Regions from separate parts of the Paenibacillus sp. FSL K6-2862 genome, predicted to be linked through region 3. Evidence: predicted binding sites of a transcription regulator. Region 3 holds the regulator's gene; each other region holds the start of a gene.
What was found. Region 3 encodes Rex, which represses fermentation and respiration genes when NADH is low (regulators of the CRP and FNR family bind a similar motif). Its sites were predicted from a motif close to TTGTGAAATATTTCACAA; they were not measured.
Positions count from the first base shown of each region.

Region 1: the regulator Rex is predicted to act here: its motif matches at 3,139-3,156, upstream of nadA (quinolinate synthase NadA).
Region 2: the regulator Rex is predicted to act here: its motif matches at 3,100-3,117, upstream of nirB (nitrite reductase large subunit NirB).

Region 1 covers NZ_JBBOSN010000001.1:64,411-68,675, reverse strand. Annotated here, with positions in the region: gene nadC (carboxylating nicotinate-nucleotide diphosphorylase) at 1-478, opposite strand, end outside; gene nadB (L-aspartate oxidase) at 475-2,094, opposite strand; gene nadA (quinolinate synthase NadA) at 2,130-3,068, opposite strand; gene ftsH (ATP-dependent zinc metalloprotease FtsH) at 3,362-4,265, opposite strand, start outside.
Region 2 covers NZ_JBBOSN010000001.1:4,895,680-4,899,944, forward strand. Annotated here, with positions in the region: gene MHB82_RS22140 (M42 family metallopeptidase) at 277-1,350, shown strand; gene MHB82_RS22145 (hypothetical protein) at 1,539-1,856, shown strand; gene MHB82_RS22150 (metal-dependent hydrolase) at 2,186-2,893, opposite strand; gene nirB (nitrite reductase large subunit NirB) at 3,206-4,265, shown strand, end outside.
Region 3 covers NZ_JBBOSN010000001.1:4,368,065-4,372,329, forward strand. Annotated here, with positions in the region: gene MHB82_RS19575 (amidohydrolase) at 1-1,191, opposite strand, end outside; gene MHB82_RS19580 (redox-sensing transcriptional repressor Rex) at 1,178-1,831, opposite strand; gene dinG (ATP-dependent DNA helicase DinG) at 2,020-4,265, opposite strand, start outside.

The sequences.
Region 1 (4,265 bases), 4.3 Mb from region 3:
CAAATCGGTGATTCGCCCCTCCACCGATCCGTACTGCATATTTTTCAAGCAAGCGGTGTCCAGGGGTTGTTTTACGTGTATCCACCAATCGTGTAGAGAGGCCCTCTAATGCATCAACATATGAACGTGTGCGCGTTGCAATCCCCGACATGCGCTGCAGCAGATTGAGCGCCAGACGCTCACCTGTAAGCAGACTGTGGGTGCTTCCTTCCACTTCTGCCAGCGTTGTTCCCCGAGTAACCTCATCTCCATCTTGTACCATCGGTCTAAATACGAGCGATGGGTCTACTACCTGAAATACCAGTTCAGCTACCGATATGCCTGCGATGAACCCGTGGTCTTTGGCGTGAATAACTGCCTTGGATTGATGGCCTGCAGGAATCGTCACACTCGTAGTGACATCCCCTGCCCCCACATCCTCGCGAAGCCAGTTTTTGATGGATTCGGTGAGTCCTTCATTATATCCGTTCAGTATCATGACATCAATTCCTCCACAATCGCTTGTTCTCTTTGCTGCAAACTATGCTTCTGCCAACCCGCATCATCACGAAGCGGGAAATCCTCACGGAAATGTGCTCCCCGACTCTCCTGACGATGTAATGCTCCACTGGTGACCAGCCAGGCACAGGTCAAAAGGTTGGCGTATTCCATCTCTTCCTTATGTGTCAGCAAATAATTGAAGATGTCCATTTCACTCTCCAGTTTATTCAAGGCACCCTGTAAGCCGGCACCGTTACGTCTCAGACCCACCTGACGGACCATCATCTTCTGCAAACGCAAACGCCGTTCCGAAATCGGCTGCTGCTCATTCCATTTTCTATTCCCGACACTATGCGGCGTAGGGGTTTCAATTTGAATTGAATTTAGCGGTGGCAGTGTTTGAATGCGTTCAACAATTCTGTGCCCAAATACAATGGCTTCAGACAATGAGTTACTCGCCAGACGATTGGCTCCGTGGACTCCCGTTGAGGAAACTTCACCACAAGCAAACAACCTTCCAATGCTGCTCTCCCCGTTCAAATCTGTTTTGACGCCACCCATCATATAGTGTGCTGCCGGAGCAACCGGAATCCAGTCTGTGGTCATATCCAGTCCGTACCGCATACATGTCTCATATATGGTAGGGAACCGGTGTTTGATTAACTCAGCCGATTCATGGGTGATATCCAGATACACAAATGTACTGTTCGTCGTCTCCATCTCACTAACAATTGCTCGTGCAACAACATCACGCGGAGCGAGTTCAAGCTGTGGATGATAACGTTCCATAAAACGCTCACCTTTGATATTTCGCAGAAACGCTCCTTCGCCCCGTACTGCTTCAGAAACCAAGAAGCGCGGAGCACCCGGATAACATAGGGAGGTCGGGTGGAATTGAATGAACTCCATATCGCGAATGACTGCACCTGCACGATATGCCATCGCAACACCGTCAGCTGTGGCAACCTCTGGGTTGGTTGTATAGCGGTACAATTGCCCTGCCCCACCGGAGCAGAGCACCGTAGCACGCGCTTTTACAAACACCTTGGTACCGTCAGACTTCTGAACCAATGCCCCTACACATTCACCGTGATCCGTGATCAAGTCGATGACAAAATGCTCATCCCAGACTTCAATACCTGAATGTGCACTTGCCTGAGCTGCAAGAGCCCTCACGATCTCGTATCCAGTCGCATCACCATTTGCATGCAAAATACGGCGGTGACTGTGCGCACCCTCCTGCGTCAACGCCAGCTCGCCGTTCTCCACATCAAACAATGTGCCCAGACGGATCAGTTCCTGTACTCCATCCGGGCCTTCGTTTACCAATGCTTCCACTGCCTCGCGGCGACACAGGCCCGCTCCAGCCACAAGTGTATCCTGCAGATGGTATGCAGGGGAATCATCCTCAGCGATTACCGCAGCGATGCCTCCTTGTGCATAGCGGGTATTGCTCTCCAGTAAGGACTTCTTCGTAATCATCAATATCTGATTATGTTTGCTTGCCCTGATGGCTGTATATAATCCGGCAATGCCAGAACCAATAACTAGTACATCCGTCTCCACAATGGGCAGCTGGGACAGATCAAAATCCACTATATATTGCGGTATCATCCTATTCACCTGTCTCGGAGCAAGAGTAGCGCATGCTACTTCACCAGTAACATGCGCTCTAGCGATTCTCTGGCTTTGTCGGCAACGGCCGGTGGTACATAAATTTCCGGCTTCATCGTTTCCAGGCATTTAACCAGTTTCTTCAGGTTGTTGACCTTCATGTTTGGACACACCAAGAACTTGGTGGCAAAATGAAACTGTTTATCCGGGCTATCCAGTCGCAGCTGGTACCCTGTACCATCTTCCGTACCCACGATAAATTCCTTGGCAGAAGAATTTTTACAGTATTCGAGAATTGCTGTCGTGCTGCCTACAAAGTCTCCCATCTCCACGACTTCCGGACGACATTCCGGGTGTACGACAAACTCGGCATTTGGATATTTGGCTCTCATCTCGACGACGTCTTTTACAGTCAGCATATCGTGAGTGTTGCAATACCCTTCCCAGATAATCATTTTTTTGTCTGTGTGCTGCTGAACATAATGTCCGAGGTTTTTATCCGGCACCCAGATAATCTCATCAGAATCAACAGATTGAATAACCCGGACTGCATTGGCCGATGTACAACAGATGTCGGTCTCCGCCTTGATCTCAGCCGAGGAATTGATATATGTCACTACTTTTGCATTAGGATGCTGCGCTTTCAGTTTACGCAGGCCCTCAACATTGACCATGTCTGCCATGGGGCATCCAGCACGTTCATCCGGAATGATAACCGTCTTGTTCGGGGCCAAAATCTTAGCGCTTTCACCCATAAAATGAACCCCGCAGAATACAATGACATCCGCATCCGTTTGTGCCGCTTTCTGTGCCAATAGGAATGAATCCCCACGGAAATCGGCTACTTCCTGCACTTCGTCACGTTGGTAATAATGAGCAAGAATAATAGCATTACGTTCCTTCTTCAACTCCATCAGCCGCGCTCGCAGCTCCCGGTTCATCTCAGCCTTGCGCTCTAAAGCCAGAGCTTCCACCTGTGATCCTCTCCTTTGACGGACGGCGCCATGCGCCGTTTCCTGTGACTATCTGCGTCGATATTTTCGCTTGAGAAACGAATCACAAGCGGTTTAACACCTAATGTACACAACGTTCACGACTCTGTCAATAAATGAAAAGGGCACAGAACAACACCCTAATCAACTGTTTCCTGCGTAGTTCGCGCTCTAGCTCGCAGTTATCATTATCTCTGCAATTTGAACAAAACGCACAAAAAAAGAGAGCCTCTCGGCTCTCTTTGATCTGTTCTCAGAATAGGTTCTGTTAGACATTAAGACGTTGGCTTCGTACCACCATCATCTGGATCATTACTGTTGCCTTTATCCAGATTCGGAGCATTGTTAGGGATATCTCCGGCAGGTGGTTCAGGTGTTTCGTCTTTGCCTTGAATGCGAACACGCACATCACCGATGTTATCGACGATTGGTTCTCCGCCTTCACTTGGCGTACCTTCGTTATCATTATCGCTCTCCGGTTTTGGAGTCAAGGAACCTGTCTCGATCAATTGTTTGATCTGATCCATCTCCAGTGTCTCCACTTCAAGCAATGTTTGAGCGATCAAGTGCATTTCTTTGGAATGTTTTACGAGCAAGTCCTTACATTTCTCGTAACATTCATTGATAAAGCGCTGCATTTCCTGATCGATCTCATAAGCGATGGAATCCGAGTAATTCTGTTCATGGCCGATATCCCGTCCAAGGAATACCTGTCCTTGTGAACTTCCGAATTGCATAGGTCCCAATTTTTCACTCATACCGTACTCCATTACCATGCTGCGAACAATACCTGTCGCTTGCTGGAAGTCACTGTATGCACCAGTACCAATTTCACCAATGAACAATTCTTCTGCCACACGACCCCCAAGGAGTCCTGTAACTTTGTCCAAGAGCTCTTGCTTGGTAACCAGCATACGGTCTTCTTTTGGCAACATGATTACATATCCACCCGCACGTCCGCGCGGAATGATGGTCACTTTATGTACCATATCGGCATGTTCCAGGAAGTATCCTACAATGGTATGGCCTGCTTCGTGATAAGCAACGATTCGTTTCTCACGATCACTGATGACACGGCTTTTCTTCTCCGTACCTACGATGACACGGTCAATCGCCTCGTCAACTTCTTTCATGGAAATGTCTCTCCGGTTACGGCGTGCCGCAAGCAATGCCGCTTCA
Region 2 (4,265 bases), 530 kb from region 3:
AAAAATCCTGGTTATGGGAACGCAGGAGCATCTCAACTCATGCATATTCAATCATGCTGTGAAAGGGGTGAGGGAAAAGCCTAATCCAAAAGAAAACTTCATGTTCATTGTACTAACGCTCCAGTCGATACGTGACACAGACATGGACAATTAGGTGCGCAAGGTTCATACTGTAATGTGACCAGTGGTTAATAATGTCCTTTATTAATGGAGGACAACAGTCCGCAGCCGTTCTGTCGAGACTGTCATACATACAAGCAGAGGAGTTGTCGACACATGAATGAAAAAACAATGGAGATGTTTCGTACGTTAACGGAATTCCCTTCCGCTTCCGGATTCGAGCGCGAGCTTCGCGGATGGATGAAGGAGCAGCTCTCCCAATATACAGAGGAATTTGTCCAGGATCGTCTGGGAAGCCTTTTCGGTGTACTGCGAGGTGAAGAATCAGGTCCGAAAGTTATGGTAGCCGGACACTTTGATGAAGTGGGCTTCATGACAACAGGCATTACGGAAACGGGCATGGTTAAATTCCGACCGCTTGGTGGATGGTGGAGTCAGGCTGTTCTGTCCCAGCGCCTACAGATCATCACTCCGGATCGCCGTATTACGGGCGTTGTAGGTTCTACGCCTACTCACTTGCTGGATGAGTCCCAACGGAGCAAACCGGTTGATCTGAATCACATGTACCTGGATATTGGTGCGGATAACCGTGCAGAAGCCGAATCTTGGGGGATTCACCCAGGCATGCAAATCGTGCCGATCTGTGAATTCACACCCATGACGAACCCGAAAAAAATCATGGCAAAAGCCTGGGATAACCGCTACGGAGTCGGACTTGCCCTTGAGCTCGTTGAGGCACTCCACCAAGAGAAGCTTCCAAACACGCTGTATTGCGGTGCAACAGTTCAGGAAGAATTGGGGCTTCGCGGTGCGCGTACAGCTGCCAATCTGATTGAACCAGACATCTTCTTCGCACTGGACTGCAGTGCAGCCAATGACATGACAGGTGACAAACAGTCCTTTGGACACATTGGGCAAGGTGCTCTGCTTCGTATTTTCGATCCAGGCATGTTCACTCACCGCGGTATGGTGGAATATGTGCAGGATACAGCTTCTTCGAACCAGATCAAGATGCAGTACTTTATCTCTCCTGGTGGCACGGATGCAGGACAAGTTCATCTGAGCGGAATTGGTGTACCTTCAACGGTCATTGGGATCTGCGCTCGTTATATCCACACCTCATCTTCCATCATTCACACCGATGACTATGACGCTGCCAAGGCACTGCTTGTCAAATTGGTGAAGGGTTTAGATCGTACGACCATGAACACCATTATTGAAAACGCGTGAATGCTCAGCGAGTGACAGAATTGAAAAACTCTGGTTGATCTCCCTCCAGATAAAGAGGCGTTCCGACTTTGGTTGGATTGTCTCTTTTTTTTGCGTAAAAATAGATTAATAGTTCGAACATTACAGGAAATCACACATAAGATACAACAACGAAAGAGAACAAAACACCAAGCAGTGGGGGACCTGTTATGGCAGTGGGAAGGAATGGAAAATCGAATAAAGGATCCAAAAAAACAAATGCCGCAAGCTCCCTTCTCAATGGCAATCTTAAAGGTAGAAACCTAGAACTCATCGTTGCAGCATTGCTTGTTAGCGGTAAATTAAGAGTTGATGCTGTCACCTTGTTTCGTGAAGCCACTCTGGTCGTTGAGCTGGTTGGACAGTATAAAACACTAACAAACATTAACCCTTCGAATGCCGATAAACTGGTCCAATTTCTTGACGAGATGGGCGATGTGACTCTGGATGATGTGATGCGAGCTTTCCAAAAAAGAATGAATTCCTAAATGGAATGGAATGAAATGAGGTTGGGATGATGTCTGACTTTGACGGAACTGGATTTGCAGAGCTATTAATTGTAGTTATCCTTGTTGTGTTATTTGTATTCGGCTCCTCGGATATTGATGAGCTTACCGATTCCCCATCCTCTTCCTGAACCTTGCTCCCAGTTGGTTTAGCCCCTTGAACTATACACATGGTAAGGTTTAATACAGGATTCGGAGGGCCAATAAAAAAACGCCAGTCCATATATTCCGGACTGGCGTTTTTGAACTTCATGTTGCTGTTCAGCACGTTTGCATGATCTGATTCAAACCACGATGCCTATTGGTCTGAGTTACAGAAATAACGGCGAAAATGCGATCCATGCCAAAATAAGCGTTAGCACAATACATACATTCTCGACCACGGCTCCATGTTTGGTCCCCGTGCTCATCAAATTCGCCCGGATCCTCCACTTGAGTGGCGGAAGCGGACGAATCCCGCGATTCGTCAACGAGTCAGCAAGCAGATGCATGGCATAGGCTACTCCTCCGGCAACCCAAATCTCAGGTCCCTGCTCATGCGTTGTGCTGTACAGTAGTCCTCCCCAAACTGCAGTTCCATAGACCGTATGGGTTAAACCTCTGTGGGTCAGCGTAGTACATAACATGAGCAGACTCCCTGCGATCAGATTCCATGGTGCGAGAGCGTGACCGTAGAATACTAAGCCCAGTCCGATGGCGAACATCAACACTTTGCGGAGCGAACGCGATGGCAGGAAAGATACCAGCCCGACCAAGATGGCCAGCAGCAGATTCCAAGGCTTCGCCTGCACATAAAAATACACAAATACGGCTGTAGGCAGCAAAATGGTTTGCAGCAGCCTGATCAAACTATTGGGCAGCGCCTTGGATACCAATAAGGAATTCGGCTCATCAATGTCCGGCAGCAGCGAGCCAATGAGCGCAACCGTAACAGCCGGTGCCGTGACTTGCACACCCATCAGCTGCAGTACTGAAAGTGAAACGCCTGTTCCAATAATCAGGTGGGATCTTCCCATCATGATGCGAAAACTTCCTTTCGAAGAAATAGGGAACATCATATCCCATTCTCGATGTTACAACGAAACTAAAAAGAGAACAATAGTTCGTATTTCTTATTTTAATGCAGAGTCTCGACCTCATTACCTCTATTCTCTTCATGCTCATATAAAAAACAGTTTCCATGACCGGGCTCACACTTTTTAATTTGTGCTACTTATCTCTTTCTTAGTGAAATAAATCACATTAAGTGTTAACAATTCACGGTATGATTCAAATATAAACCACTAAAAATGTTGATATTGTCCAGTGTTAAACCAAGGAGGCTTACACACATGAACGGAAACAGAGAAAAACTTGTCGTGATCGGTAACGGTATGGCCGGCATTAGTACAGTTGAACAAATTTTGAAATTAACTTCACGTTATGACATTACGGTCTTCGGCACGGAGCCCTATCCCAACTATAACCGAATCATGCTGTCCTATGTTCTGGAGGGCAGCAAAACCATTGATGATATTGTGCTGAATGATCTGCACTGGTATGAAGACAATGGCATTACGCTTCATACCGGGACAACCGTGTCCCGTATCGATGCAGATACCCGGGAAGTCGTAACAAACGAAGGCACACGGGTGCCCTACGACAAAGTCATTATCGCTACAGGTTCCAGCTCCTTTATCCTGCCCGTTCCGGGCCATGATAAAGAAGGCGTTGTTGGATTTCGGGATATTGCCGATTGCAATATGATGCTGGAAGCAGCAAAGCAATATAAAAAAGCGGCTGTTATCGGGGGAGGACTTCTCGGGCTGGAAGCAGCCAAAGGTCTGGTACAGCTCGGCATGGACGTCACCGTTGTTCATCTCATGCAAGACCTGATGGAACGCCAGCTCGATCCTCAAGCTTCAGCCATGCTAAAAGCGGAACTGGAGCGTCAAGGTATTCGTTTCAAAATGGGTGCACAGACGGCTGAATTGGTCGGCGGGGAACGCGTGGAAGGTCTTCGATTTGCCGATGATACCGTGCTGGATGCAGACTTTGTCGTAATGGCTGTGGGCATTAAACCGAACACGATTGTAGCCCGTGAAAGCGGCATGGAAGTTAACCGGGGTATCGTCGTGGATGACTACATGCAGACCTCACTCGAAGGCGTATATTCCGTCGGGGAATGTACTGAACACCGGGGAGTATGCTACGGCCTCGTTGCCCCATTATTCGAACAAGGCATGATTCTCGCCAAGCATATCTGCGGCGTGGAGACTGCTCCGTATGAAGGCTCTGTCGTATCTACCAAATTAAAAATTTCAGGTGTGGATGTCTTCTCCACTGGTGAATTTCTCGATAGTCCTGACCATACGGTGATCAGCCATAAAGATGACTGGAAACGAACCTACA
Region 3 (4,265 bases):
CTCCACATCCTTGGCTGAAGCCGAGTAAATGGTATGAGAAATCAGATCCGTGTGCGGATAGAAGTGTGCTTGTTCAATATTTAGTGCAATGAAATCAGCCTTCATGCCTACTTGGAGTGCTCCCGTATTGTTCAGGAAGATGGATTTGGCACCATATCCCGTTCCGAGCAGCAGCGCTTCCCCCGCTGGTACCGCTGTTGGGTCACCGGATACGCCCTTATGAATCAAAGCAGCCAGTCTCATCTCTTCAAACATATCCAGGTTGTTGTTGCTTGCAGGTCCGTCTGTTCCCAGAGATACGGTTACTCCAGCTTTCAGCAGATCCGGAACTCGCGCAACACCCGAAGCAAGCTTCAGGTTGCTTCCCGGATTGTGAGAGACCGCTACATCATGGCGTGCCAGAATTTCAATCTCCTCATCATTCAAATGTACAGCGTGAGCTACGAGAGAAGGACGAGAGAAGAAACCGAGCTTTTCCAAATGTGCTACTGGACGCAGACCATAATCCGTTACATTCTGTTCGACTTCGCGAAGGGTTTCCGACATATGGGTGTGCAGCGGCAGATCCAAATCATGTGCAACCTGTACCAGCTTCTCTATGTAATCCGGAGGGCAAGTATACGGCGCATGCGGTGAGATGATCGTCGTAATTCGACCACCAGCCTGTCCGTTCCACTCGCGTGCAAACGCAGCCGATTCCTGCAGTTTGCGCATTTGCTCTTCTTCAGAACAGAGACCAATGACACCACGTGCCAATGCGGCACGAATACCGGATTGTTCAACCACTTTTGCCACCTGATCCATATGATCATACATATCCAGGAATGCCGTTGTTCCGCCTTTCAGCATTTCTAATACAGAAAGGGAGGTACCCCAATACACGTCCTCAGACGTCATTTTAGCCTCCATAGGCCACATTTTCTCCTGAAGCCATACTTGCAGGGCCAGATCGTCCCCGTGACCTCTCAGAAGCGACATGGCTGCGTGACCATGCGTATTGATCAGACCCGGCAAAAAGACCAGTCCTTTGCCATCAACCTTCGGCAGGTTCTCATCTCCATCTTGCAGTGTCTCACCAATATGCACAATCTTGTCGTCTTCAACGACCATATATCCTTGAACTACAGTCCATTCCGTACCACTATTTACAGCAAATTTGCCGTTATGAATTACCCATCTATTTGTCGTCATCTTCCTCGTCGTCCTTTCCGTTCTCCAGATAATAAGCCAGGCTAAGCAGATCCGTTGTAAAATCAGCATGATGAATACGGACGTGCGGTGGTGTTTTCAAGATGGTTGGTGCAAAGTTCAGAATCGCTTCAATGCCGGATTCCACGAGCTGATCGGCTACGTTCTGAGCTTCGGTATCCGGAACGGTAATGATGCCAATACGAATATTATCTTTTTTGACCGAATCCGTTAGTTCATTCATGGGCTGTACCTTCAAGCTGTTAATCTGACTGCCGATCTTAGGGCCGTATGCATCGAAAACAGCAACAATTTTCATGTTGTCTTTCAGATAGGCATTGTAATTGGATAATGCATGTCCCAAGTTACCCGCCCCGACCAGAGCAACATTGATTTGCTGATCAATTTTCAAGATATGACGGATTTTTTCGATTAGATACGATACGTCATATCCAATGCCTTTGCGACCGAAGTCCCCAAAGTATGCAAGGTCTTTGCGAATCTGGGCAGGATTAAGATCCAGGCGTAGTCCCAGTTCCTGTGATGACACCGTGCCTACCTCACGTTGATGCAGTTCACTCAAATAACGTAAGTAAACAGGCAATCTGCGTACCACAGCTTCCGAAATTTTATCTGATTTCATTACATTGCTCCCCCTTACCAAGGCCACGATAGATAAATAAAAATGTAGCATCCCGCATAACCGTTTTCGTCTCCGAATGAAATTATGCAAGATGCCTTATGAAATATAAAGTTAAAAGTGCTTCAAGAATGAATCACACTCTAATAAAGTTTACAGCGAGAAGCCCTTATTACGCAACGACGTCATACTTAATTCGCCGTAGTTTCATCCTGTGCTGGTGTTTCCAACCACTCGCTAATCCGTGGAACCATCTGTTCAGTCAGCATATGTTCCATTTTGGGACCGGGTAATGAATATAGGAAATACTTTCCGTAATAAGACTCAATCACCCGCGTATCGTAAACGATGACAATGCCCCGATCCTTGGCTGTACGAACAAGTCTGCCGAATCCCTGCTTGAAACGGATGACAGCCTGTGGAACAGACAGCTTCATAAACGGATTCTTTTTCTGCTCCTGCAGCAGTTCACTCTTCGCCTCGACAAGCGGATGGTTCGGCGGCTGGAAGGGCAATCTCACAATGGCCAGACAGGTTAGCGCCTCGCCAGGGATATCCACCCCTTCCCAGAAACTGCTGGTGCCCAGCAGAACGGTTGCTTTTGCATCCTGGAACCTGCGGGTTAACTTGGAACGACTGCCACTATCAACGCCTTGACCCAGCAGCGAAATATCGTTACCCGACAGTGCTTCTTTTAATGGGTCATATACCTGGCGCAGCATTCGGTATGAAGTAAAGAGCACCATCATACGGCCCCTTGTCGCAATAGCCGTTTCGGCCAGAGATCTTACGAGCATGTCGACAAAGTGAGCATCCCCCACGCTGCCTTTTACACTTGGGAAATCACGAGGGATGACCAGCAAAGCTTGGTCCCTATACCGGAATGGCGACGGCAGCATGGACGTCAGCAAACGGTTATTATCGGCTGCCTCCTGCAAGCCAAGCTGTTCAATCATGAACTGGAATGACTTATCGACCGAGAGCGTAGCGGAAGTTAGGACAACGCTTTTCTTTTTATCGAAGAACATGTCCTTCAACTGCGCACTGACATCGACAGGAACGGCATAGAGCTGCAGTGATTTGCTGCGGAATTGGCCGCTTGCCTCCATCCAGTATACCGTTTTGGCATCATCCATTCGCATGAAGAAACGAAGGTTTTCTTTGAGCGTTGCCAAATCCTTAAGCAGACCTGTAATGTCCGTGATCAAGCTATCCGATTGATAGTCGTCCTGGTCTTCTTTGACTTCAAGAAGCAGCTTGTCTCCCTTACGGATCAAGTCCCCCAGTGTGACATAAATCTGGTTTTCGTAATCCTGGAGCTCCTGCCACTTCGCCGGTTTCATTGAAGGCTTCAGTCTGAGGGAAAATTGCCCCGTTTCTCCCGGAGAAGCATCACTCCGCTCAGGCAGCAGGCTAAACAAGGCATCGCTCAAACGATCCCACATCTCTTTGACTTCAACAGCAAGCGGGAACATCTGGTCAATGACTGAGCCCCACTGCACCGAATTCTCATGACCCGCCAGTTGTGTACGCAGCATGGGAAGCTGACCGTTCCGACTATCCTTAAACAATCGGGTCAGGGTATGAACCAACGTGAAATATTTCATGTGTAGACCCAAGTGCTTACCCGCCACATCCTCGAGATGATGAGCCTCGTCAATGACAAGACTATCGTAAGCAGGGAGCAGCTGATGAGCTGCTTTTACATCCGTAAACAGTTTGGAATGATTCGTAATGACGATATCGGACAATCCTGCTTCATGCTTCGCCCGGTGGTAGAAGCACTTCCTGAACCACGGACAGGAACGTCCCAGACAGGATTCCGATTCACTCTGTACAGTTTCCCAAAAGTCCCCACCGCGCGCACTGAGGTTCAGCTCCTCGTCATCTCCAGTCTCTGTCTGGGTGAGCCACACAATCATCTGAGCCGCTGTAAAATAATCTTCTTTCGGAGTAGCAAACTCACGTTTGTTGATCTTGTGCTCAAACTTCCGCAGACACAGATAGTGTCCCCGACCTTTGAACACGGCAGCCTTAAACGGAAAAGGAACCACTTTGGTCAGCAGCGGGATATCACGCTCCCGAAGCTGTTCCTGCAGGTTGATTGTATGGGTGCTAACCATTACCTTTCGTTCCTGCTTCACACTTTCATATATCGCCGGCAGCAAGTACCCCAGGGATTTCCCTGTACCTGTACCTGCTTCAATTAACAAATGCTTTTCTTCGTCCAGCGCCTGCCTTACACTGCTGAACATCTGTGTCTGTGCCTCGCGTTCTTCATAGTGATCCAGTGTATCCTGCAGATTGGCCCGGACCTGATCCATATACTGCTCAAAGCTTACACCTTCAAGCGGATTACCTTCGCGTTCATCGCGTGGAGCACCGATCTCGGTCCAGTCACTCACATTCAAGGCCAATTGGCGGTAATACGTATGTC